DNA from 3 places in the Streptomyces sp. 3N207 genome. Region 2 is predicted to be linked to each of the others. Evidence: predicted binding sites of a transcription regulator. Region 2 holds the regulator's gene; each other region holds the start of a gene.
The links. Region 2 encodes HrcA, which represses chaperone genes, less so after heat shock. Its sites were predicted from a motif close to TTNGCACTCNGNNNNNCNGAGTGCNAA; they were not measured.
Positions count from the first base shown of each region.

Region 1: the regulator HrcA is predicted to act here: its motif matches at 3,586-3,612, upstream of groES (co-chaperone GroES).
Region 3: the regulator HrcA is predicted to act here: its motif matches at 4,065-4,091, upstream of groL (chaperonin GroEL).

Region 1 covers NZ_JBQQBV010000001.1:482,490-490,241, reverse strand. The annotation lists gene ACTWP9_RS02175 (hypothetical protein) at 1-742, shown strand, start outside; gene ACTWP9_RS02170 (hypothetical protein) at 732-2,084, shown strand; gene ACTWP9_RS02165 (class I SAM-dependent methyltransferase) at 2,203-3,384, opposite strand; gene groES (co-chaperone GroES) at 3,763-4,071, shown strand; gene groL (chaperonin GroEL) at 4,253-5,881, shown strand; gene ACTWP9_RS02150 (SDR family NAD(P)-dependent oxidoreductase) at 6,035-6,808, opposite strand; gene ACTWP9_RS02145 (MOSC domain-containing protein) at 6,903-7,571, opposite strand; gene ACTWP9_RS02140 (LysR family transcriptional regulator) at 7,664-7,752, shown strand, end outside.
Region 2 covers NZ_JBQQBV010000017.1:158,212-165,963, forward strand. The annotation lists gene ACTWP9_RS25245 (16S rRNA (uracil(1498)-N(3))-methyltransferase) at 1-346, opposite strand, end outside; gene ACTWP9_RS25250 (nitronate monooxygenase) at 343-1,428, opposite strand; gene dnaJ (molecular chaperone DnaJ) at 1,536-2,669, opposite strand; gene hrcA (heat-inducible transcriptional repressor HrcA) at 2,669-3,685, opposite strand; gene ACTWP9_RS25265 (MBL fold metallo-hydrolase) at 3,910-4,662, shown strand; gene ACTWP9_RS25270 (DUF3097 domain-containing protein) at 4,694-5,554, shown strand; gene hemW (radical SAM family heme chaperone HemW) at 5,612-6,835, shown strand; gene ACTWP9_RS25280 (SpoIIE family protein phosphatase) at 6,893-7,752, opposite strand, start outside.
Region 3 covers NZ_JBQQBV010000015.1:74,612-82,363, reverse strand. The annotation lists gene ACTWP9_RS23180 (sensor domain-containing protein) at 1-287, opposite strand, end outside; gene ACTWP9_RS23175 (transglycosylase SLT domain-containing protein) at 484-1,050, opposite strand; gene ACTWP9_RS23170 (hypothetical protein) at 1,501-1,740, shown strand; gene ACTWP9_RS23165 (DUF427 domain-containing protein) at 1,785-2,120, shown strand; gene groL (chaperonin GroEL) at 2,253-3,881, opposite strand; gene ACTWP9_RS23155 (cold-shock protein) at 4,354-4,557, opposite strand; gene ACTWP9_RS23150 (MoaD/ThiS family protein) at 5,074-5,349, opposite strand; gene thrC (threonine synthase) at 5,493-6,815, opposite strand; SAM riboswitch class I at 6,833-6,983, opposite strand; gene ACTWP9_RS23140 (glucosyl-3-phosphoglycerate synthase) at 7,257-7,752, shown strand, end outside.

The sequences.
Region 1 (7,752 bases), on a different contig from region 2:
GCGCGCAGGTCTCGGCGCTCCGCAGGCCACCGCCCGCGGGTCCGCCGCCCGCCGGTCCGCCGCCTCCTCGGACGACACGGCTCCGCAGGCCCCCGCCCGTCCCTCGGCCGGCTGGCTGCGCAGGACGGCACGGCGCGAACTGGACGAGCTGAACGACGAGTTCGAGCGGCTGTCCACCGAGCTGCCGGACGCCGTACGCACCCGTGCCTGGGACTGCCTGGACGCCGCGACCCTGCTCCTCGACCAGGAGGGCGACAACCGGGTGGACGCCGACGCCGACGCGCCCACGCTCGCGGCCGGGCTCGCGCTGATCCGTACCGGCCGCGCGGTGCTCGCCGACCGGGCCACAGCCACCGCAGCGCAGCTCCGGCTGTGCACCCTCAACCCGCTGCACGGGCCCTGGGCCGCCTCCAGAAAGCTGACGCTTCCCGGCGAAGGCGGTGGGGCGAGGTCCCGACCGGTGTGCGCCGAGTGCCGTGCCGCGCTCGACGGACACGGGGAGGCGTCGTCCGCGTTCTCCGGCTCACGGACGGCCCGGTCCGCGCGGACGGCCCGGACAGCGGGTGTCGTCGCCGAGCGGCTGCTGTGTCTGCGCGCCCCCGGCGCCGGCCGCTCCGCGCCGTACGAGCCTTACCACCGGGTCCCGGGCCCACTCGATGCCACGCAGGGCACCGGCCGGGGCCAGGGTCCGACCGCCGAACAGATCGTCCGCCGAGTACGGGAGCAGCTAGGTGTCCACTGAACCGAGCGCCGCACCCGGCGCCCCCTCTGCCCGCCCCGCCCGGCTCCGCGCAGCCGTACTCGCGGCACTGCTCGGTGCGGTGCTGCTGGTGCTCGGTACGGCAGGTCCGGCCGGTGCCGCCGAGGACAGGCCCGGCGAGCGGATCGCCGACGGGCTCCGCAAGTCACCGGTCTACGTCGACCCGTCGTACCGGCAGGCGTTCCCGGCCGACCAACAGCGCCGGCTGGCGAAGAAGATCAAGGCGTCGGGCATCCCGGTCCGGGTCATCGTGGTCCCGTTCATCTCCGGGGACGCCTGGGGCGGCGAGCCGGAGAAGATGGTCGACGTCGTACGCGACCGGCTCGGGGAGAGCCTGCACAAGGAAGCCGTCTATATGACCCTCAGCAGTACAGAGGGCTTCCTGAACGGCTACGAGTTCCCGCGCGACGGTAAGCACCAGGCGTCCTCGGGCGTGTCGGCCGTCGGCTACCAGGAGGACATGGCGGACAAGAGCCTCTACGCCAAGTTCTCCCGCGCGCTGGAGATCGTGAAGTCGGGCGACGGAAACAAGCAGTACGAGGAGGCCATCAAGGACTCAAAGGGCAGCGACCGCCCGTCGGCGGACGAGGACGGCGAGGACGGCGAGGGCGGCCCCTCCCCGCTGCTGCTCGCGGCGCTGATCGTCCCGGCGCTGGCCGTACTCGTCGTCGCCGTGCTGACCATACGGGCCCGCCGCTCGCGCACCTCCGTCCGGGTGCCGTTCACCTCACCGCGTTCCGTCTTCGCGACGGCGCGCAAGGCGGGCGTACGCGATCTGCGCAAGCGCGCCCAGCGCGAACTCCTCGCGTACAACGAGGAACTGCTCGCCCACGAGCCCGGCGACTCCGCCGCCGACGGTGACGAGGCCGCCGACACCGACCTGCTCCAGCTCTCCCTCGACGCCTACTCCGCCGCCGGCACGGTGCTGGACAACGCGCGGGACATACCCGACCTCGCGGGCGTTCTCGCGCTCCTCCACGAGGGCCGGGAGGCGCTGCGGCGCTCCGAGTCCGCCGACGGCGCCGCCGCAGCGCTGCCGCTGTGCTTCTTCCACCCGCTGCACGGGCCCGCTGCGGAGCGCGTCCGCTGGCGCCCGCTGGGCCGCCGCGAGTCGCTGGACGTCGCGGCCTGCGGGGACTGTGCCGCCGCTGTGGCAGCGCGTCGCGCACCGGAAGTCCTCACCCAGGCCCACGAGGACCGCCGGATCCCGTACTTCGAGGTCCCGCCCGAGCACAGCCTGTGGGCCGCCACCGGCTACGGCTCCCTCACCGAGGACACCCTGACCGAACGCGTCCTCCGCGGGGACTTCACCCGTACCCGGTAGGGCCCCCGTTGGTCCGGTGCGGGGCTGCTCCTGACCGACGCTCGCGGGCTGCGGGTTGCGTCGTGGCTTGTCGCGCAGTTCCCCGCGCCCCTGCGGGGCGCGTCCCTCCATGCCGGTGTCACCGCAGCGGGTGGCCCAGCAGCATGCTCGGGGCACCGGCGACGCGGGTCAGGAAGACGGTGCAGGAGCCGGCGGCCGACTTCGGGTCCAGCTTCAGCTTCCGGCGCAGCTCTTCCGGTTCGACCGCGGAGCCACGCTTCTTGACGGTGACGACACCGACGCCGCGTTCCCGCAGAAGCGCCCGGAGCTTCTTGACGTTGAACGGCAGTACGTCGGTGAGCTCGTACCCGGACGCGTACGGCGTCGGGTGCTCCGCGTCCGTCGTCACGTACGCGATCGTGGCGTCGATCAGCCGCCCCGCCACCTGCTCCGCCAGCTCGGCGACCAGGTGGGCGCGGATGACCGCACCGTCCGGCTCGTAGAGGTACCGGCCCACCGGCCCCACCTCCGGGTCGGGCAGCCCGCGTCCGGCCAGCGTGTCACCGGCGGGCAGCAGCGTCGCCCGCACCCCACCCGGCTTCCGCGCGCCGAACCACAGCACCGCTTCCTTGACGTCCCCGCCGTACGAGACCCACTCGGCCTCCGCCTCCGGCGGCACCGCCTCGTGCGGGATACCTGGCGCCACCTTCAACGCGGCCAGCGGCGCCGCGCGGGCCGTCTCCACGGCCCAGCTGAGCGGCGGGGAGTACGCCTCGGGATCGAAGACGCGACCGCGGCCCGTGCGGCGCGCCGGGTCGGCGAAGAGCGCGTCGTAGCCGTCGGTGGCCACCTCGGTGACATCGGCGCAGCGCACCTCCACGAGGTCCGCCAGCCTCAGCGCCTCGGCGTTGGCACGGGCCACCGCACACGTCAGCGGCGAGCGGTCCACCGCCAGTACGCGGATGCCCTCCCGGGCGAGGGCGAGCGCGTCGGCGCCGATGCCGCAGCACAGGTCCACCGCGGAACGGACGCCGAGCTCCCGCATCCGCCGGGCCCGGTGCGCCGCCACAGGGGCGCGGGTGGCCTGTTCGAGACCGTCCGGGGTGAAGTAGAGGGCGTGCGCCTGGTCCTGGCCGAACTTCGCCTCCGCGCGGCTGCGCAGCCGGCCCTGCGCCAGCGCCGCCGAGACGAGCGCGGGCTCGTACCGCTGCCGCAGCCGCGTGGCCACGGCCAGCTCCCGCGCGGGCTCGACGCCCCGCACCTGACGCAGCAGCTCCTGCCCCTCCTCGGAGAGCAACTCCGCGAACACCTCACGATCCACCCGGCCATTGTCCCGTGCCGCGGTGCCGTGCCGGCGCCCGGGCCGGGGTGGTAGGGCCGGGGCGCGCCCCGTAAGGGGCGCGGGGAACTGCGCGAGCGACCACAACGGCGCCGCACCCGGCAGACGGCCTCGGTCCCACGGCGAGTCTCCCCGGAAAGCGGGAGAGGGGGTGCCCCCTCAGGTCGGCGCGAGCCGGTGCGGCTAGCACTCCGCTTGACCGAGTGCTAAGCCAGGCATAATCTCGACCTTGGCACTCTCCCCGTGGGAGTGCCAGCAGTACGCGACGGGCAGATCCGGCACCCGCGACGACGGATCTACCAGGTCGCCACCCCAGACATAAGACCCCGTTTTGAGATCTCCGAAGGGGGAGGTCGGATCGTGACGACCGCCAGCTCCAAGGTTGCCATCAAGCCGCTCGAGGACCGCATTGTGGTCCAGCCGCTCGAAGCCGAAGAGACCACGGCCTCGGGCCTGGTCATTCCGGACACTGCCAAGGAGAAGCCCCAGGAGGGCGCTGTCCTGGCCGTCGGCCCGGGCCGCTTCGAGAACGGCGACCGCCTGCCGCTCGACGTAAAGGTCGGCGACGTCGTGCTGTACAGCAAGTACGGCGGCACCGAGGTGAAGTACAACGGCGACGAGTACCTCGTTCTCTCGGCCCGCGACGTTCTCGCGATCGTCGAGAAGTAATACGGCGAGAAGTACTACTGACTACGGACGCAGCCGCTCTCCGCAGCAGCAGCGTGCAGTCGAAACGCGCCCTGGTGCCCGCTCCTCGTGCGAGGTAGCAGGGACCAGGGCGCGGCTCGTACGGGCCGAAACGTGCGCGTACGAGACGTGCGAGAACGTGTGAGAGGACACAACAGCTTCCATGGCGAAGATCCTGAAGTTCGACGAGGACGCCCGTCGCGCCCTTGAGCGCGGCGTCAACAGCCTCGCCGACACCGTGAAGGTGACCATCGGTCCCAAGGGCCGCAATGTCGTCATCGACAAGAAGTTCGGCGCCCCCACCATCACCAACGACGGTGTCACGATCGCCCGTGAGGTCGAGGTCGAGGACCCGTACGAGAACCTGGGCGCCCAGCTCCTCAAGGAGGTGGCGACCAAGACCAACGACATCGCGGGTGACGGCACCACCACCGCCACGGTGCTGGCCCAGGCGCTGGTCCGCGAGGGCCTGCGCAACGTGGCCGCCGGTGCCTCCCCGGCCGCCCTGAAGAAGGGCATCGACGCCGCGGTCGGCGCGGTCTCGGACGAGCTGGTCAAGACGGCCCGCCCGATCGACTCCAAGGAGGACATCGCCTCCGTCGCCGCCCTCTCCGCGCAGGACAAGCAGGTCGGCGAGCTGATCGCCGAGGCGATGGACAAGGTCGGCAAGGACGGCGTCATCACCGTCGAGGAGTCCCAGACCTTCGGTCTGGAGCTGGACTTCACCGAGGGTATGGCCTTCGACAAGGGCTACCTCTCGCCGTACTTCGTCACCGACCAGGAGCGTATGGAGGCCGTCCTCGACGACCCGTACATCCTGATCCACCAGGGCAAGATCAGCTCCATCCAGGACCTGCTGCCGCTGCTGGAGAAGATCATGCAGGCGGGCGGCTCCAGGCCGCTGCTGATCATCGCCGAGGACGTGGAGGGCGAGGCCCTCTCCACCCTCGTCGTCAACAAGATCCGCGGCACCTTCAACGCCGTCGCCGTCAAGGCGCCCGGCTTCGGTGACCGCCGCAAGGCCATGCTCGGCGACATGGCGACGCTGACCGGCGCCACCGTCATCGCCGAGGAGGTCGGCCTCAAGCTCGACCAGGCCGGCCTCGACGTGCTGGGCTCGGCCCGCCGCATCACCGTCACCAAGGACGACACCACGATCGTCGACGGCGCCGGCAAGGCCGAGGACGTGCAGGGCCGCGTCGCCCAGATCAAGGCCGAGATCGAGACGACCGACTCCGACTGGGATCGCGAGAAGCTCCAGGAGCGCCTCGCCAAGCTGGCCGGCGGCGTGTGCGTCATCCGCGTCGGCGCCGCCACCGAGGTGGAGCTGAAGGAGAAGAAGCACCGCCTGGAGGACGCGATCTCCGCGACCCGTGCGGCGGTCGAGGAGGGCATCGTCTCCGGCGGCGGCTCCGCGCTCGTGCACGCGGCCAAGGTACTGGACGGCAGCCTCGGCAAGGAGGGCGACGAGGCGACCGGTGTCGCCACCGTCCGCCGCGCCGCGGTCGAGCCGCTGCGCTGGATCGCCGAGAACGCGGGCCTGGAGGGCTACGTCATCACGGCCAAGGTCGCGGAGATGGAGGCCGGCCAGGGCTTCAACGCCGCCACCAGCGAGTACGGCGACCTGATCAAGGCCGGTGTCATCGACCCGGTGAAGGTGACCCGCTCCGCGCTGGAGAACGCCGCCTCGATCGCCTCGCTGCTGCTGACGACCGAGACGCTGGTCGTCGAGAAGCCGGCGGAGGAGGAAGAGGCCGCGGGCCACGGCCACGGCCACGGTCACGCCCACTGACGGGCACCTGAACGACGCGCGGCTCCCCGCGCCCGAGGGGGGCGCCCCGAAGGGGCGCGGGGAACTGCGCGCTCAGCCGCAAAGAACCGGCGCCCGGCAGCCACGAACAACCGGCACCCGGCAACGCACAGCCGGACGAGCGGCGGCCCGAGGCTACTTGGGCCCGTACTTGCGCCCCGTCGTCGACGACGCCCGCGCCAACACCCCGCGCGGAAGCAGCCGGGACGCCCCCAGCAACGCCTTGTAACGCGGATCCGGCACGGACAGCACGCGCCCTCGCGCCAGGTCCCGCAGGGCCGTCTCGACCACCTGATCGGCATCCAGCCACATCCACTTGGGGATATCCTTGGAGTCCATCCCGGCCCGCTCATGGAACTCCGTACGGACGAATCCCGGGCACAGCGCCAGCAGCCGCACGCCCTGACCGGCGAGGTCCTTGGCCGCGCCCTGGGTGAACTGGGTGACCCACGCCTTGGAGGCGCCGTACGTCCCCCGCGGGAAGAACGCGGCGACGGAGGCGACGTTGATGACGCCGCCGCGCCCCCGTTCGCACATGGACTCTGCGGCGGCGGACGTCAGCCGCAGCACCGCTTCGCAGTGCACCTTGAGCATCTTCAGCTCGTCGGCGACGGGCACTTCGAGATAGCGGCCCTTGTTGCCGAACCCCGCGTTGTTGACCAGCAGATCGACGGAGTGCTCGCGGTCCCGGAGCCGGTCCTCGACAGCGGTGATGCCCTTCTCCGTCGCCAGGTCGGCGGTGATGACGTCGGCCTCCACGCCGTGCCGGTCGTGCAGTTCGGTCGCCTCGCGCCAGAGCCGGTCCGTGTTCCGCGCGGCGAGCACGAGATGGTAGCCGCGGCTCGCGAGCCGCCGGGCGAAGGCGGCGCCGATACCGGCGGTGGCTCCCGTAATGAGTGCAGTCGTCATACGGCCACGCTATCGGCACGCACTCCGGCCCCGGCCGCCGCGCAACCGCCGCGGCCCACCCTGGGTGTGGCGACGCGTCAGACAGCGCGCCCCGTCAGCTCTGCGTCCGCCGCAGCGCCTTCTCCCGCGCCTCCGGATCCAGCGCCTCGCCGGCCGCCAGGATGCGCGGCAGCAGTTCGGGCTCCAGGGTCAGGGAGCGGAACACGAAGCTGACCGACACCTCGTGGTCGGGGCGGTGGACGATGGTGACGGGGTCGCCCGCGCGCACCTCGCCGGGCTCGATGACCCGTAGATAGGCGCCGGGCATCCGCCGGTTCATGAACTGCTTGATCCAGCCCTGTTCGCCCAGCCAGCCCGCGAACGTACGGCAGGGGATCCGCATGGAGCAGACCTCCAGCAGCGGCCCGGTGCCGGGTGTGCCGAACTGCCAGCGTTCGCCGATGCGGGCGTCGTCGACGGGGAGGTCGCGGGTGGTGAGGTTCTCGCCGAAGACGCCGTTGGGCAGCTTCCGGCCCAGCTCGCGCTCCCAGAAGTCGAGCTCTTCGCGGGTGAAGGCGTAGACGGCCTGTTCCTCGCCGCCGTGGTGGCGCAGGTCGCCGATGGTGTCGCCGGCCAGACCGCTGCCGCCGGTGCCGCGCGGGCCGGGCGCTGTGACGGTGACGGCGCCCTCGACGGGCTGTTTGTCGATGCCGGTCAACTGGCCCTCGGCGTCGGTGTGCTCCGAACGGTGGGGCTTGGCGAGGTTCACGGAAAGCAGCTGCATGGCCAGAGGCTATCGGCGTACGTCTCCAAGCCGCGAGCCGGTTTTCCCGGCGTCCCTCCAAGGAAGCCTTATGCTCGCCTATGCTCGGGCCCATGATCGAGGCCCGTCATCTGCGCGTCCTGCGCGCGGTCGCCAGCACCGGTTCGTTCTCCGCGGCGGCCCGCGAGCTGGGCTGTACCCA
Region 2 (7,752 bases):
CTGCCCGCGAAGCCGCCCACGGCACGACGGCGTCCACCCCCGTCTCCGTCATCGTCTCCACGGCCAGCTCCCCCCGGTCCCCCTTGGGCAGCGCCTGTACGACGGTGATCCGGGGGCGCGGTTCCGGCTCGTTGAGGATCTCGCGGACGGCGACCTCCAGCCGGTCCTTGCCCTCGGCGGCGGTCACGCTCCCGTACGCGCCGGTGCCCGCGCCGTCCGTGAGTACGACCTCCTCCCCCGGCCGCAGCCTGCGGACGGAGACGGCGTGCCGACCCTCCGGCCCGTCGAGCACCACCGTGCCGGGATGCAGCAGTCCGGAGTCGGCGAGGAAGACCGGCGCGCTCATGAGGGCACCTCCCGCAGTGCCGCACGCGCCTCGGCGAGCTCGGCCGCCAGCACCTCCACCAGTTGTCCGGCGGGCAACTCCCGGGCCAGCCGGTGCCCTTGGCCCGCCCACAGCGCCATCGCCTGCGGGTCGCCCGCCTTCGCCGCCGCCGTGCGCAGCCCGGCCGTCAGATAGTGGAGCTGGGGATATGCGGCGGGCGCGTACGGACCGTGCTCACGCAGGAAGCGGTTGACCAGTCCCCGCGCCGGGCGCCCCGAGAAGGCCCGGGTCAGCTCGGTACGGGTGAACAGCGGGTTGGTCAGCGCCTGCTTGTGCAGCGGGTGGGCGCCGGACTCCTCGGTGGCCAGAAAGGCGGTGCCCAACTGCGCCGCCACAGCGCCGGCCGCGAGCACGGCAGCGATCTGCTCACCGCGCATCAGTCCGCCCGCAGCGACGAGGGGCAGTTGCACGGCTTCCCTGACCTGTGTGATCAGCGACAACAGTCCGATGCCGCCGCTCCCCCGGTCGCTCTGCGGGTCGTCGCGGTGTGTGCCCTGGTGCCCGCCCGCCTCTATGCCTTGCAGACACACTGCGTGCGCACCGGCCGTCTGCACCGCCTGCGCCTCCGCGACCGAGGTCGCGGTGACGAGGGTGCGGGTGCCCAGCTCCGCGAGACGCTCCAGTACCCGGCGGGCGGGGCAGCCGAAGTGGAAGGAGACGACGGGGACGGGGTCGTCGTAGAGGATCGCGAGCTTCGCCTCGTACGCGTCGTCCGTCATGCCGTCGGTGTCGCCCAGCTCGGTCTCGTACCAGGTGGCCTCGCCCGCGAGCTGTTCGCGGTAGACGACGACTGCTGACGGGTCGGTGGTCCGGGGCTGCGGCATGAAGAGGTTGACGCCGAACGGGCGCTCTGTGAGCCGCCGCAGCTGTCTGATCTCCTCGTACATCGCCTCCGGCGTCTTGTACCCGGCGGCGAGGAAGCCCAGGCCCCCCGCCTCGCTCACCGCTGCAGCCAGCGCGGGCCGGGAGACCCCGCCCGCCATCGGTGCCTGGATGACGGGATGCGCAGTCAGCTCGTAGAGCGAAGACGACGAGGTCGACATGACCACATCCTGTCACGCCCCCACCACAGCCCCGGCCCAACCCCCGACGCCCCAGAAGACCACCCCCGACCCCCGAACCCCCGGCCGAGCCGAACGGGGTGCTCGCCTCAGCGGCCGTTGAAGGCGTCCTTCAGCCGGGAGAACAGCCCCTGCTGGCCCGGCTGGAACTGGCCCGTGGGCCGTTCCTCGCCGCGGAGTTTGGCCAGTCGGCGCAGGAGCTCCTCCTCGTCCGGCTCCAGCTTCGTCGGCGTCGTCACCTCGACATGCACGATGAGCTGACCACGGCCACCACCACGCAGGTGAGTGATGCCACGCTCGTGCAGCGGGATCGACTGCCCGGACTGGGTCCCGGGACGGATATCGACCTCCTCCATACCGTCCAGCGTCTCCAACGGCACCTTCGTACCGAGAGCCGCGGCCGTCATGGGGATGGTGACAGTGCAGTGCAGATCGTCACCGCGGCGTTGGAAGACCGGGTGGGCGTTCTCGTGGATCTCCACGTAGAGGTCACCGGCGGGGCCGCCGCCCGGGCCGACCTCGCCCTCGCCCGCGAGCTGGATGCGGGTGCCGTTGTCGACACCGGCGGGGATCTTCACGGTGAGGCTGCGCCGCGAGCGCACCCGCCCGTCGCCCGCGCACTCCGGGCAGGGGGTGGGCACGACGGTGCCGAAGCCCTGGCACTGGGGGCACGGCCGGGAGGTCATGACCTGGCCCAGGAAGGACCTGGTGACCTGGGAGACCTCGCCACGGCCGCGGCACATGTCGCAGGTCTGCGCCGAGGTGCCCGGCGCGGCACCGTCGCCGCTGCAGCTGCCGCAGACGATGGCGGTGTCGACCTGGATGTCCTTGGTGGTGCCGAAAGCGGCCTCTTCCAGGTCGATGTCCAGCCGGATCATGGCGTCCTGACCCCGGCGGGTGCGCGAGCGCGGTCCGCGCTGCGCCGCCGTGCCGAAGAAGGCGTCCATGATGTCGCTGAAGTTGCCGAAGCCCCCGCCGAAGCCGCCGGCACCGGCGCCCGCGGCGCCCGAGGCCGGATCCCCCCCAAGGTCGTAGACCTGCTTCTTCTGCGGGTCCGAGAGCACCTCGTAAGCGGTGTTGATCTCCTTGAACCGCTCCTGGGTCTTCGGATCCGGGTTGACGTCCGGGTGCAGCTCGCGCGCGAGCCTGCGGAACGCCTTCTTGATCTCGTCCTGCGAGGCGTCACGCTGCACGCCGAGGACCGCGTAGTAGTCCGTCGCCACTATGACTCCGCCAGGATCTGTCCGACGTACCGTGCCACTGCGCGTACAGCTCCCATCGTTCCGGGGTAGTCCATGCGGGTCGGTCCGACCACACCGAGCTTGGCGACCGCTTCGTCGCCCGAACCGTAGCCGACCGAGACGACCGATGTGGAACTCAGTCCCTCATGCTGGTTCTCATGCCCGATTCGTACGGTCATGCCGGGGTCCTTGGCCTCTCCGAGCAGCTTCAGCAGAACGACCTGCTCCTCCAGCGCCTCCAGTACGGGCCGGATGGTGAGCGGGAAGTCGTGCCCGAAGCGGGTCAGATTGGCGGTGCCGCCGATCATCAGCCGCTCCTCGGTCTCCTCGACCAGGGTCTCCAGCAGGGTGGCCAGCACCGTCTGGATCGTGCCTCTGTCGTCGGCGTCGAACGCCTCGGGCAGGTCCTGCACCAGGGACGGGACCTCGGTGAAGCGCTCGCCGACCACCCGGCTGTTGAGCCGGGCACGCAGATCGGCCAGTACCGTCTCGCCGATCGGCGCCGGGCAGTCGATCATCCGCTGCTCGACCCGGCCGGTGTCCGTGATCAGCACCAGCATCAGCCGCGCGGGCGCCAGCGCCAGCAGCTCCACGTGCCGCACCGTCGAGCGGGTCAGCGACGGATACTGCACCACCGCGACCTGCCGGGTGAGCTGGGCGAGCAGCCGGACCGTACGGCCGACGACGTCGTCGAGGTCGACGGCGCCCTCCAGGAAGTTCTGGATGGCGCGCCGCTCGGGGGGCGACAGCGGCTTGACTCCGGCGAGCTTGTCGACGAAGAGGCGGTAACCCTTGTCGGTGGGGATCCGGCCCGCGCTGGTGTGGGGCTGGGCGATGTACCCCTCGTCCTCCAGCGCCGCCATGTCGTTGCGGACGGTGGCCGGGGACACCTTCAGGTTGTGGCGCTCCGTGAGGGCCTTGGAGCCCACCGGCTCCTCGGTGCCCACGTAGTCCTGGACGATGGCGCGGAGGACTTCGAGTCGACGCTCGCTGAGCACGGCGCACACCTCCCGTCCGGCCGCTGGTCTGAGTCCGATTCCCTGGCGGTCTCTGGCACTCTTCGTGCCGGAGTGCCAAGTCCCTGAGCCAGTGTACGGCCGGTCACCACGGCCAGGGCAAGGGCCGCCTGCTCGCAGGCCCGACCGTACCGCGCCGCTGCGGCGGCAGCGCTGCTTCCGCGCGGCCGAAGGCACGGTGGTCGGGCTGCCGCTAGCGTCGTCGTATGCAGCCGTTCGGTAAAGACGCGAGGCAGGATTCGCCGGCCGACGACCGGCGCTGGGAGCGGATCGCACCCGGGGTGCTGCGGCGCAGACTGCCGCAGTGGGACGCGACGGTCGGCGCCGTCGGGGGCGACAACGAGGCGCTGGTGATCGACACCGGGTCCTCGCTGCTGGAAGGCTCCGAGATCCGTGCCGATGTGACCGCGCTGCTGGGGCGCCGGGTGACGCGGGTGGTCCTCACCCATCCGCACTTCGATCACATCTTCGGCGCTGCCGTCTTCTCCGGCGCCGAGGTGTACGCGGCGGTCGGCGTCCGCGATCTGCTGGCCCGCAACACCGACCTGCTGCGGGACGACGCCGTGGCACACGGCCTGCTGGAGGACGAGGCCGGGGAGGCGGCTGACGTGCTGGTGCGCCCGCACCATGCGGTCAGCGGGCAGCTGACCCTCGACCTGGGCGGGCGGGAGGTCGTGCTGGTCAACGTCGGCCCCGCGCACACCGAGCACGACCTGGCCGTGCTGGTGCCCGGCACCCCCGATGTCGTCTTCTGCGGCGACCTCGTGGAGGAGTCCGGCGCCCCCCAGGCCGGCGCCGACGCCCATCCCTCCCGCTGGCCGGCCGCGCTGGACCGGCTGCTGGCGCTGGGCGGCGAGGACGCGGTGTACGTACCGGGGCACGGGGCACTGGTGGACGCGGCGTTCGTACGGGCACAACGGGAGGAGCTGGCACGCCGGTTCGCGTCGTACGGCACGTAGCGGGTCGTGCGGCGCGTAGCAGAATGAGCGCATGCGCAGCCGCTACGACAACCCCGATCTGACGCCTCCCTGGAAGCGGGCTCGGCCCGTGCCCGAGGTGGCCGCCGAGCCGGATCTGGTGGTGGAGGAGGTCACCACCGGGTTCTGCGGAGCGGTCGTGCGCTGCGAGAAGACGGCTGAGGGGCCGACGGTCACGCTGGAGGACCGCTTCGGCAAGCACCGGGTCTTCCCGATGACACCGGCGGGCTTCCTGCTGGAGGGGCGGACGGTGACGCTCGTACGTCCCCGCACCGGTGCGGGCGCGGGTGCGGGCGCCGGGGATGGTGCCCCGGCGGCCGGGCGGCGGCTGACGGCTTCCGGCTCCGTTGCCGTCCCCGGCGCGCGGGCCAGGGTGGCGCGGGCGGGGCGGATCTATGTCGAGGGGCGGCACGACGCCGAGCTGGTCGAGAAGGTGTGGGGCGACGACCTGCGGATCGAGGGGGTGGTCGTGGAGTATCTGGAGGGCGTCGACGATCTGCCCGCCGTCGTGGAAGCCTTCTCCCCCGGCCCGGGGGCCCGGCTCGGGGTGCTGGTGGACCATCTGGTCCCCGGCTCGAAGGAGTCGCGGATCGCCGCCCAGGTGAGCGGGGACCACGTCCTGGTGGTGGGGCATCCGTACATCGACATCTGGGAGGCCGTGAAACCCGCCTCGGCGGGCATCCGGGCCTGGCCACGCGTCCCGCACGGCCAGGACTGGAAGACCGGCGTGTGCAGCGCGCTGGGGTGGCCCCGGAACACCGGCGCGGCCTGGCAGCACCTGCTCGGCCGCGTCCGCTCCTACAAGGACCTGGAGCCGGCGCTGCTGGGCCGCGTCGAGGAGCTGATCGACTTCGTCACGGCCCCGGCGGAGTGATCTTCGGGGGCGGCCGCGGTCTCATCGGAATCCGAGCGGTACCGGACAATGGAGAGCATGCCCTCCGCACTTCCCGATGGTGAGCCCGTGCCCGGTGACGGCGCACTGCCTCCGCACGCGTTCGACGGGGCCGACGCCCGCTCGCTCGGCTTCTATCTGCACGTTCCGTACTGCGCCACCCGCTGCGGCTACTGCGACTTCAACACCTACACCGCCACCGAGCTGGGGGGATTCTCCCGGGAGCGGTACGCGGAGCAGGCCGTCGAGGAGATCCGGCTGGCCCGCAGGGTGCTCGGCGACGATCCGCGCCGGGTGGAGACGGTGTTCGTCGGGGGCGGCACCCCCACCCTGCTCCCGGCCGCCGAGCTGGGCCGGATGCTGGCGGCGATCAGGGACGAGTTCGGGCTGGCCGAGAACGCCGAAGTCACCACCGAGGCGAATCCGGAGTCGGTGGACGCGGGCTACCTCGGCGAACTGCGGGAGGCGGGCTTCAACCGGGTCTCCTTCGGTATGCAGAGCGCCCGCCCGCACGTGCTGCGGGTACTGGACCGTACGCACACCCCCGGGCGCCCCGAGGAGTGCGTCGCGGAGGCACGCAAGGCGGGCTTCTCGCATGTGAACCTCGACCTGATCTACGGCACTCCGGGTGAGACCGACGACGACTGGCGGGCCTCCCTGGACGCCGCGCTCGGCGCAGGACCGGACCACATCTCGGCGTACGCGCTGATCGTGGAGGAGGGCACCCAGCTCGCCCGGCGCATCCGGCGGGGCGAGGTGCCGATGACCGACGACGATGTCCACGCGGACCGCTATCTGATCGCGGAGGAGCGGCTGACGGCGGCCGGTATGGAGTGGTACGAGGTCTCCAACTGGGCGGTGGCGGGCGACGCGGCGGCACGGTGCCGGCACAACGAGCTGTACTGGACGGGTGCCGACTGGTGGGGCGCGGGCCCTGGCGCGCACAGCCATGTCGGCGGGGTGCGCTGGTGGAACGTCAAGCACCCATCCGCCTATGCGCAGGCGCTGGCCGAGGGCCGTTCGCCCGGCGCAGGGCGTGAGGTGCTCACCGCGGAGGACAGGCGCGTCGAGCGGATCCTGCTGGAGCTGCGGCTCGGCCGGGGCTGCCCGCTCTCGCTGCTTGCGCCGCAGGGCGCGAAGGCCGCCGAGCGGGCCCGCGAGGAGGGTCTGCTGGAGCCGGGCCCGTACGAGGAGGGCCGCGCGGTGCTGACGCTGCGGGGTCGTCTGCTGGCGGACGCGGTGGTCCGGGGCCTGGTGGACTGAGGGGGCGGGCCTGTTCCGCAAACCGGGCCGGCCGACCTGTTCCGCACACCGGGCCGGTCAGCCGTCGAGCGCGGCTTCGGCCCGCTCGGGGAGCCGCAGCACCAGCATGGCCAGGTCGTCGGCGGGCAGGTCGGGGGCGAAGGCGTACACCGCACGGCGCAGGCGCTCGGCCGTGCCGCCCGCATCCAGGCCCGCGCAGTCGGCGAAGCAGGTCGCGAGGCCGTCGCCGTCGTCGAACAGCCGGCGGCCGGAGCGGCGTTCGGTCACTCCGTCGGTGACGCACAGCAGGGTGTCGCCGGGGTGCAGCGTGAAGGACTGGCACTCGTAGCTGACCTGCTGGGCGACACCGAGGAGTAACTGCGGCGCCGCGGCCGTCCGTACGGTGCCGGAGGCATCCCGTACCAGCGGCAGCGGGTGTCCGGCGCAGGTCAGAGTGCAGTCCACGAGCCCGTCGCGGAAGGCCAGTTCGCCGTAGACGACGGAGAGGAACCGCGCCTGCTCGCCCACCTCCCGGTTGAGCCGGTCCAGGGTCTCGGGCACGGAGTGGCCCTCCCTGGCCAGCAGCCGCAGCACCGGGCGGGCCAGTCCGGTGACCACGGCCGCCTCAGGACCGTTGCCGCACACGTCGCCGAGCGCGAAACGCCAGCGGCCGTCGGGCAGTCGCAGCAGGTCGTAGAAGTCGCCGCCCGCCCAGGCGCCCTCGCCTGCGGGTTCATAGACGAGCGCGGTGTCCAGGCCGGGTACGCGCACCTCTTCGGTGGGCAGCAGCCCGCGCTGGAGAATCTGGCTGATATTCGCCTGGAGCGTGTAGCGGCGCGCGGAGAGCACCGCGAGCGCCACCCGGCGTGCGAAGTCCTCGACCAGCGCCATCACTTCGTCCGGAATCCGCAGCAGCCCGGCCCGGCCGATCACCAGCG
Region 3 (7,752 bases), on a different contig from region 2:
GGGCAGCCCGTGACGGCCGCTATGTGGTCCGCCTCCACGCGAGCCAGATACCGGGTCATGGACAGCGTTCCGGCCAGCACCGGCAGGCCGATGACCAGGACAAGCGTCGAGACGCCGAGAGCGAACCCCGTCACCGCCAACGTGAACGCGGCGATGCCCAGCGGCAGGCCGGAAAGCAGATAGCCCACCTCCCGGCCAAAGCGTCCCCTGCGGCGACTGCCGTCGGCCATCGCGACAGGGGCCGAGAGGGAATGCGAGGCGGGCTGCACGTTCGTCGTCGTTGTCATGTGTCCACTCTCGCCGCGCCGCGAGCCCGATCCCATACCGCTGGGACCCGAACCGAGGGTGTACCTAGCACTACCCGAGATCGGCCCCAGCGAGGACATGAACCGAGCCTGCACAGCGAAGGAGCGGGTGGGAGGTGTTCCTCCCACCCGCTCCTGTTCGCATGCGCGGGGCTGTGTGGTGTCGGTGTGGCCTGTCTTAGTAGGCGGAGTCGACGTTGTCCATGGAGCCGTAGCGGTCGGCTGCGTAGTTGCAGGCGGCGACGATGTTGGCTACGGGGTCGGTGAGTTTGTCGGGGGTGCCTTCGACGTGGAAGCGGTCGAAGGTGGGCTGGATCACCTGGAGCAGGCCCTTGGAGGGGGTGCCCTTCTTGGCGTTGATGTCCCAGTCGTTGACCGCGTTGGGGTCACCGGCCGATTCGCGGATGATGTTGCGCTTGATGCCCTCGTAGGAGCCGGGGATGTCGTGCTTGGCCATGATGGCGCGGGCCTCACGGATCCAGCCGTCGAGGTTGTCCGCGTACTTGCCGCCGGCCTGCTGGTCGTCCGCCTTCTGCGCCTTCTTGGCGTGTGCGGCCTGCATGCTGACGTGCTGCGCGGTCGAGGCGGCGCTCTCGATGGCTGCGGGCTTGGCTGCGGGCTTGGCGGGGGCCTCGGCGTGGGCGGTGCCGGCCAGTGCGGTGGCGGCGATACCGGCCGCGCCCAGTGCGGTCAGGCCGGTGGTGGCGAGGCGGGCGGGCTTGAGGGTACGCAGGGTGTTACGCATGCGAGCAGAGGAGCCTTTCGTGGGGGGACGTTCCGGCCGCGCGCCCCGGGGAGTGGTGCGTTGTCCCGGTCTCGTCGCGGCCTGGCACCCACCCTGGGAACCGGCTCCCCCACCCGGCAAATATGTGACGTACGATCCAGAATCGTAATAATCCGGACAGAAAGCCGACCGTCCCCTGCCCGCCCCAGGTCAGAGCAGCGCAGAGATACGAAGCTGCCTCGTAAGTGATCTGGGTCCTATGGGCGCCCTCACAATCCACCCCCGTCCGCCTCACCGAGGGTGAAGGCATTCTTCGCGTGGGTGAGTGACTCCGCGGAGGCACGTACTCGGCGTGGATGCTCAGCGCACCGGACGGCCGCGGCCTCTCCCCGGCAACCGCGCTCAACCTGAACGTGCTGCTCTACAGCCATATCCAGGACCGCCGCGAACCCCGAGGCGCAAGCGCGCAGCATGACGTCCGCCGCCTTGACGGACAATCCGCGCTCGCGGCGGGTCTCGGAGAAGCCGGGATACCGGCCGGACGGTCTGCTGACCCAAGCCGTGCCGGGCAAGGCCCGCACCTTCGAGCGGCTGCGGCTGGACCGTGTCGACTGGGAGGCGCACCGCGCGGTACCGGTCAATATTGCGGGGCTGGAACCTCCCCCGCACTCCGTCCGGGAGGTACCCCCACTGGCACTCTTCGGGGTCTGAGGCCGAGGCTGGTCGTGACGACCCCCGACGGAAGGACCGCGCAGATGACCGCACAAGGTCACACGATCACCATCGAAGAAGGCACCGAGCGCGTGCGAGCGGTCGCGCGCGACGGCCGGGTGCTGGCGGACAGCCGCCGACCGCTGCTGCTGAGCGAGACGGGTTACCCGGTGCGGTACTACCTGCCGGCCGAGGACGTACGCACCGACCTGCTCACCCTGTCCGACACCCACACCCGCTGCCCCTTCAAAGGCACCGCCGACTACTGGTCGCTGGCCGACGGTGCGGCCAAGGACATCGCCTGGTCCTACCCCGAGCCCTTCGACCAGGTGTCCGAGATCAAGGGCTACCTCTGCTTCCCGGACATCGAGGTCGGCTGAACCGCCCGCAACACCGCTGGTCCCCCGGCGCTCCGGATCACCGCCGGAACGGCAAAGGCGGGCACCCCTCGGGGGTACCCGCCTTCGTGCTGCCTCAGCAGGCGGCGGAGCCGTGCGAACGGCTCGGACTCGTCAGAAGTCCATGCCGCCCATGCCACCGCCGGCAGCCGCGTCGGCGCCCGCGGCGGCCTTCTCCGGCTTGTCGGCGATGACGGCCTCGGTGGTGAGGAAGAGCGCCGCGATGGAGGCGGCGTTCTGCAGCGCGGAGCGCGTCACCTTGGCCGGGTCGAGGATGCCCTCGGCGATCATGTCGACGTACTCGCCGGTGGCCGCGTTCAGACCGTGGCCCGGGGTCAGGTTGCGCACCTTCTCCACGATGACGCCGCCCTCGAGGCCGGCGTTGACCGCGATCTGCTTGAGCGGGGCCTCGAGAGCCAGCTTGACGGCGGCGGCACCGGTGGCCTCGTCGCCCTCCAGCTCCAGCTTCTCGAAGACCGAGGAAGCCTGCAGCAGGGCCACGCCACCGCCGGCGACGATGCCCTCCTCGACGGCCGCCTTCGCGTTACGGACGGCGTCCTCGATGCGGTGCTTCCGCTCCTTGAGCTCGACCTCGGTGGCGGCACCGGCCTTGATGACGGCCACGCCGCCGGCCAGCTTCGCCAGGCGCTCCTGGAGCTTCTCGCGGTCGTAGTCCGAGTCGCTGTTCTCGATCTCGGCGCGGATCTGGTTGACCCGGCCCGCGACCTGCTCGCTGTCGCCCGCACCGTCGACGATGGTGGTCTCGTCCTTGGTGATCTGGACCTTGCGCGCCCGGCCCAGCAGGTCGAGGGTGGCGTTCTCCAGCTTGAGGCCGACCTCCTCGGAGATGACCTGGCCGCCGGTGAGGATGGCGATGTCGCCGAGCATGGCCTTGCGGCGGTCACCGAAGCCCGGAGCCTTGACGGCGACGGACTTGAAGGTGCCACGGATCTTGTTGACGACCAGCGTGGACAGCGCCTCGCCCTCGACGTCCTCCGCGATGATCAGCAGCGGCTTGCCCGACTGCATGACCTTCTCCAGCAGCGGAAGGAGGTCCTTCACGTTGCTGATCTTGGAGTTGACGATGAGGATGTACGGGTCCTCGAGCTCCGCCTCCATGCGCTCCATGTCGGTGGCGAAGTAGGCGGAGATGTAGCCCTTGTCGAAGCGCATGCCCTCGGTGAGCTCCAGCTCCAGCCCGAAGGTCTGCGACTCCTCGACGGTGATGACGCCTTCCTTGCCGACCTTGTCCATGGCCTCGGCGATCAGCTCACCGATCTGGGTGTCGGCAGCGGAGATGGAGGCGGTCGAAGCGATCTGCTCCTTGGTCTCCACGTCCTTGGCCTGCTCCAGAAGAGCGGCGGAGACGGCCTCGGTGGCCTGCTCGATACCGCGCTTGAGGGCCATCGGGTTGGCGCCCGCGGCAACGTTGCGCAGGCCCTCCTTCACGAGCGCCTGGGCCAGCACGGTGGCGGTCGTCGTGCCGTCACCGGCGACGTCGTCCGTCTTCTTGGCGACCTCCTTGACCAGCTCGGCGCCGATCTTCTCGTAGGAGTCCTCGAGCTCGATCTCCTTGGCGATGGAGACACCGTCGTTCGTGATCGTGGGGGCGCCCCACTTCTTCTCCAGAACGACGTTGCGGCCCTTCGGGCCGAGCGTGACCTTGACGGCGTCGGCAAGCTGGTTCATGCCACGCTCAAGACCGCGCCGCGCCTCCTCGTCAAAGGCGATGATCTTGGCCATGTGGGTTGGTCCTCCCTGGATTCCCCCATGCGTCGAGCGCAAGGGGAGGGTTGGATTTCTCCGGACCGCGTGGCGCCCGCGACGGACGGCCTACGACCCGGCGGTTCCTTCCCCACCCGGCCTGCGGCCTCACCGACCCGGTCCTTCTTTGTCACTCTCACTCGCAGAGTGCTAACCCAATGATTAGCACTCGGGCATGGAGAGTGCAAGCTACGCCGAGGAGGCTCCGGGGAGGGGATGCCCCTCTCTTTGTCGGGGAGAGGTGCCCCTGTCTGATGCTTGCGGGGTGCGGGTGTTCCCCCAAGCTCTTCGAGCAGGGAGGTACCCCCAGGTCGCTCGCGCAGTTCCCCGCGCCCCCTCCACTGCAAGCCCGAAGGCACCAAGAAGGGGCCGCACCGTGGGTGCGGCCCCTTCTCTTCTCTGCTGTGTCTACAAGGCTGTGTCTACCAAGCTCTGCGCAGTCCGGCGACACTCAGCCGGTCACGCGGACCATGTCCGCCTGCGGCCCCTTCTGACCCTGCGAGATCTCGAACTCGACCCGCTGCCCTTCGTCCAGGGTGCGGTAACCGTCCATCTGGATCGCGCTGTAGTGGACGAACACGTCCGCACCACCGTCGACCGCGATGAAGCCGTACCCCTTCTCCGCGTTGAACCACTTGACGGTGCCCTGAGCCATTCCTAACTCCCCTATTACTGGCCCTTGCACGAGCCCGCACTTCGCGAACCCGGGTCAGACCTCACCCCCACAATCAAGCGGGGGCGTGCGCCGGAACGCGTCGACCGCCGCTGAATGTATCTGCACGGACGCCCTGTGCAACAGGTCAATCGGACGAGAATTCTGGGCACGACTGATCGGAAATAAGCCTCAACTGCCGTCGGAGCAGGGCAAGTCGGGCCAGACATTCGGGGCCTTCACGACAATTGCCGTCCGGTTTTCGACAGCAACTTGTCCCGTTGTTGTCGCGGTGTTGATCCGCCCCTGGCGCGTTCTCATACGCGTCCGGCAACCGCCGGGAGAGGGAACTGCGGTAACTCTACCGTCTCCCGAGCCGCCTCTCGTCACATGGAATCTCACATGGAATCGCCCCTTCCGTTTTTCCTCGGAAGGGGCGATCACGGAGCCCGAGCGCTGGTCGGCGGGGCAGTGGCGGGCGGCTACGGGGCCGCGGCCCCGACCGCGCGGCCGGACGGATCAGCCGCCGGCCACCGCCGGGATGATGGAGATGCCCGCACCGTCCGGGGTGGGGGTCTCCAGGCCCTGCTCGAAGCGGACGTCGTCGTCGTTGACGTAGACGTTGACGAAGCGGCGGAGCTTGCCCGCGTCGTCCAGGATGCGGGCGCTGATGCCGGTGTGGTTCTTCTCCAGGTCCGCCAGCACCTCGGCGAGGGTGCCGCCCTCGGCGGTGACCTCGGCCTGACCGCCCGTGTAGGTACGGAGGATGGTCGGGATCCGGACGTTGACGCTCATGTCGATCTTCCTAACGTAAGAGGGAAAGCACCCCAGGGGGCCCGCTCCGGCATTCCCACCCGCTAAACACCGGGGGGCCGATTTCAGCCGTCTGAGGCGCCTTCGGCAACCTGGGGCGCCCAGGGCACCCGGGGCCGCCTCGGTCAGGCCAGGCCGGACTCGCGGAAGGCGGCCAGGTTGGGGCGGATCACGGCGGTGGGCCGCGCCGTGGGGGCCACGGCGTCGAGGGTCTTGAGGCCGTCACCCGTGTTCAGCACGACGGTCGTGAGGCTCGGGTCGATGGCGCCGGACTCGATCAGCTTGCGGGTCACGCCCAGCGTGACACCCCCGGCCGTCTCCGCGAACACGCCCTCGGTCCGCGCGAGCAGCTTCATCGCGTCCACGATCTCCGCATCGTTCACGTCCTCGACGGCCCCGCCGGTGCGCCGGCAGATGTCGATGACGTACGGACCGTCCGCCGGGTCGCCGATGGCGAGGGACTTGGCGATGGTGTCGGGCTGCTTGACCGGGCGGACGGCGGTGGTGCCCTCCTTGTACGCGCGGGAGACCGGCGAGCACCCCTCCGCCTGCGCGGCGAAGATCCGGAACGGCTTGTCCTCGACGAGCCCGAGCTGGATCAGCTCCCGCAGCCCCTTGTCGATCTTCACCAACTGGCAGCCGGAGGCGACGGGGATGACGAGCTGGTCGGGCAGCCGCCAGCCGAGCTGCTCACAGATCTCGTACGCCAGCGACTTCGAACCCTCGGCGTAGAACGGCCGCAGGTTGACGTTGGTGAAGCCCCAGCCCTCGCCCAGCGGATCGCCGATGAGCTCGGAGCAGAAGCGGTTCACATCGTCGTAGGTGCCGTCGATCGCGACGAGGTCGCCGCCGTAGATCGCGGCCATCACCACCTTGGACTGCTCCAGCCCGTCCGGGATGAACACGCACGAGCGCAGCCCGGCCCGGGAGGCTGCGGCGCCCACCGCACCGGCCAGGTTGCCGGTCGAGGAGCAGGAGAGGGTGGTGAACCCGAAGGCGCGCGCTGCCTCCAGGGCGATGGCGACCGGACGGTCCTTGAAGGAGTGGGTGGGGTTGCCGGAGTCGTCCTTGACGTACAGACCGCCGGTCACTCCCAGCTCGGCGGCCAGCCGGTCGGCCTTCACCAACTGGGTGAAGCCGGGGTTCAGGTTCGGCTTCTCGGCGACGTCGGCCGGTACCGGCAGCAGCGGTGCGTAACGCCACATCGAGGCGGGGCCGGCCTCGATCCGGCTGCGCAGGGCCTCCGGGTCACCGGTGGGCAGCTCGTAGGCGACTTCCAGCGGGCCGAAACACTCCAGGCACACGAAGCTGGGCCCCAGCTCGGTGCGGGTGCCGCACTCGCGACAGGAGAGGGCCACAGCGGCGCCGAGATCGTGCGAGGGGGCGCCGGACGCGTCAGCGGCGTCGGTGGAAGTGGTGCTGTTCGCTGCAACTGTCTGCACAGCCATGGAGGCGAGGCCCTTTCTCCTCATCTTCCCCGTGGCGTATCTCGTCACGGGCCGGAATTGGCACCGTCCCCACGAGGCGGTCTCGCCTGGAGGGTCCGCGTACACGCGGATCGCGGGATGGTTGCCGGGGCTTCAACGGGCCGTTCCCTCTGCCCCTCTGGATGAGCTGCACTATGGCGCCGGGCGGCCAGGGGCCGCTCGGGCATTTGTCGCGGCGACCCCGAGATGCGGAGGTCACCTGCGTTGTTCAAGACTGTAACTGACGGCGGTCACGCTTGAGAGGGACGTCCGAACCGCGAGATGGATCACCCGCCGCTCGCCTCCGCGCCCTGGGGCCATGGCCTGGGGCTCCGGTCCGGGCCCTCGGCCTGGGCCGGGACACCGCACCACCCGTCGCATCTCAGCCCGACCAGCGGGACCCGACTACAGGAAGGCGCGCACGTGCTCGACGAAGTGGGCCAATGGCTGCGGCGCCGCTCCTGGCGCGTCGCCGACCGGCCGCTGGAGGCGCTGCTGGCGGCCAAGCGCCGCACCGGCACCACAGTCAGCGTGGTGCTGCCCGCGCTCAACGAGGAGGCCACGGTCGGCGACATCGTCTCGGTGATCCGCCGCGAGCTGGCCTCGCCCCACCTCGATTCCGGGACACCGCTGGTGGACGAGCTGATCGTGATGAACTCCGGCTCCACCGACCGCACCGCCGAGGTCGCGGCAGCCGCCGGGGCCAAGGTGATCCACCGGGACGAGGTGCTGCCCAGGCTGCCGACCCGCCCCGGAAAGGGTGAGGTGCTGTGGCGCTCCCTGCTGGCGACCAGCGGCGACATCATCTGCTTCGTCGACGCGGACCTGCGCGAGTTCTCGCCCGACTTCGTCACCGGCATCGTCGGACCGCTGCTGACGGAGCCGGACGTACAGCTGGTCAAGGCGATGTACGACCGCC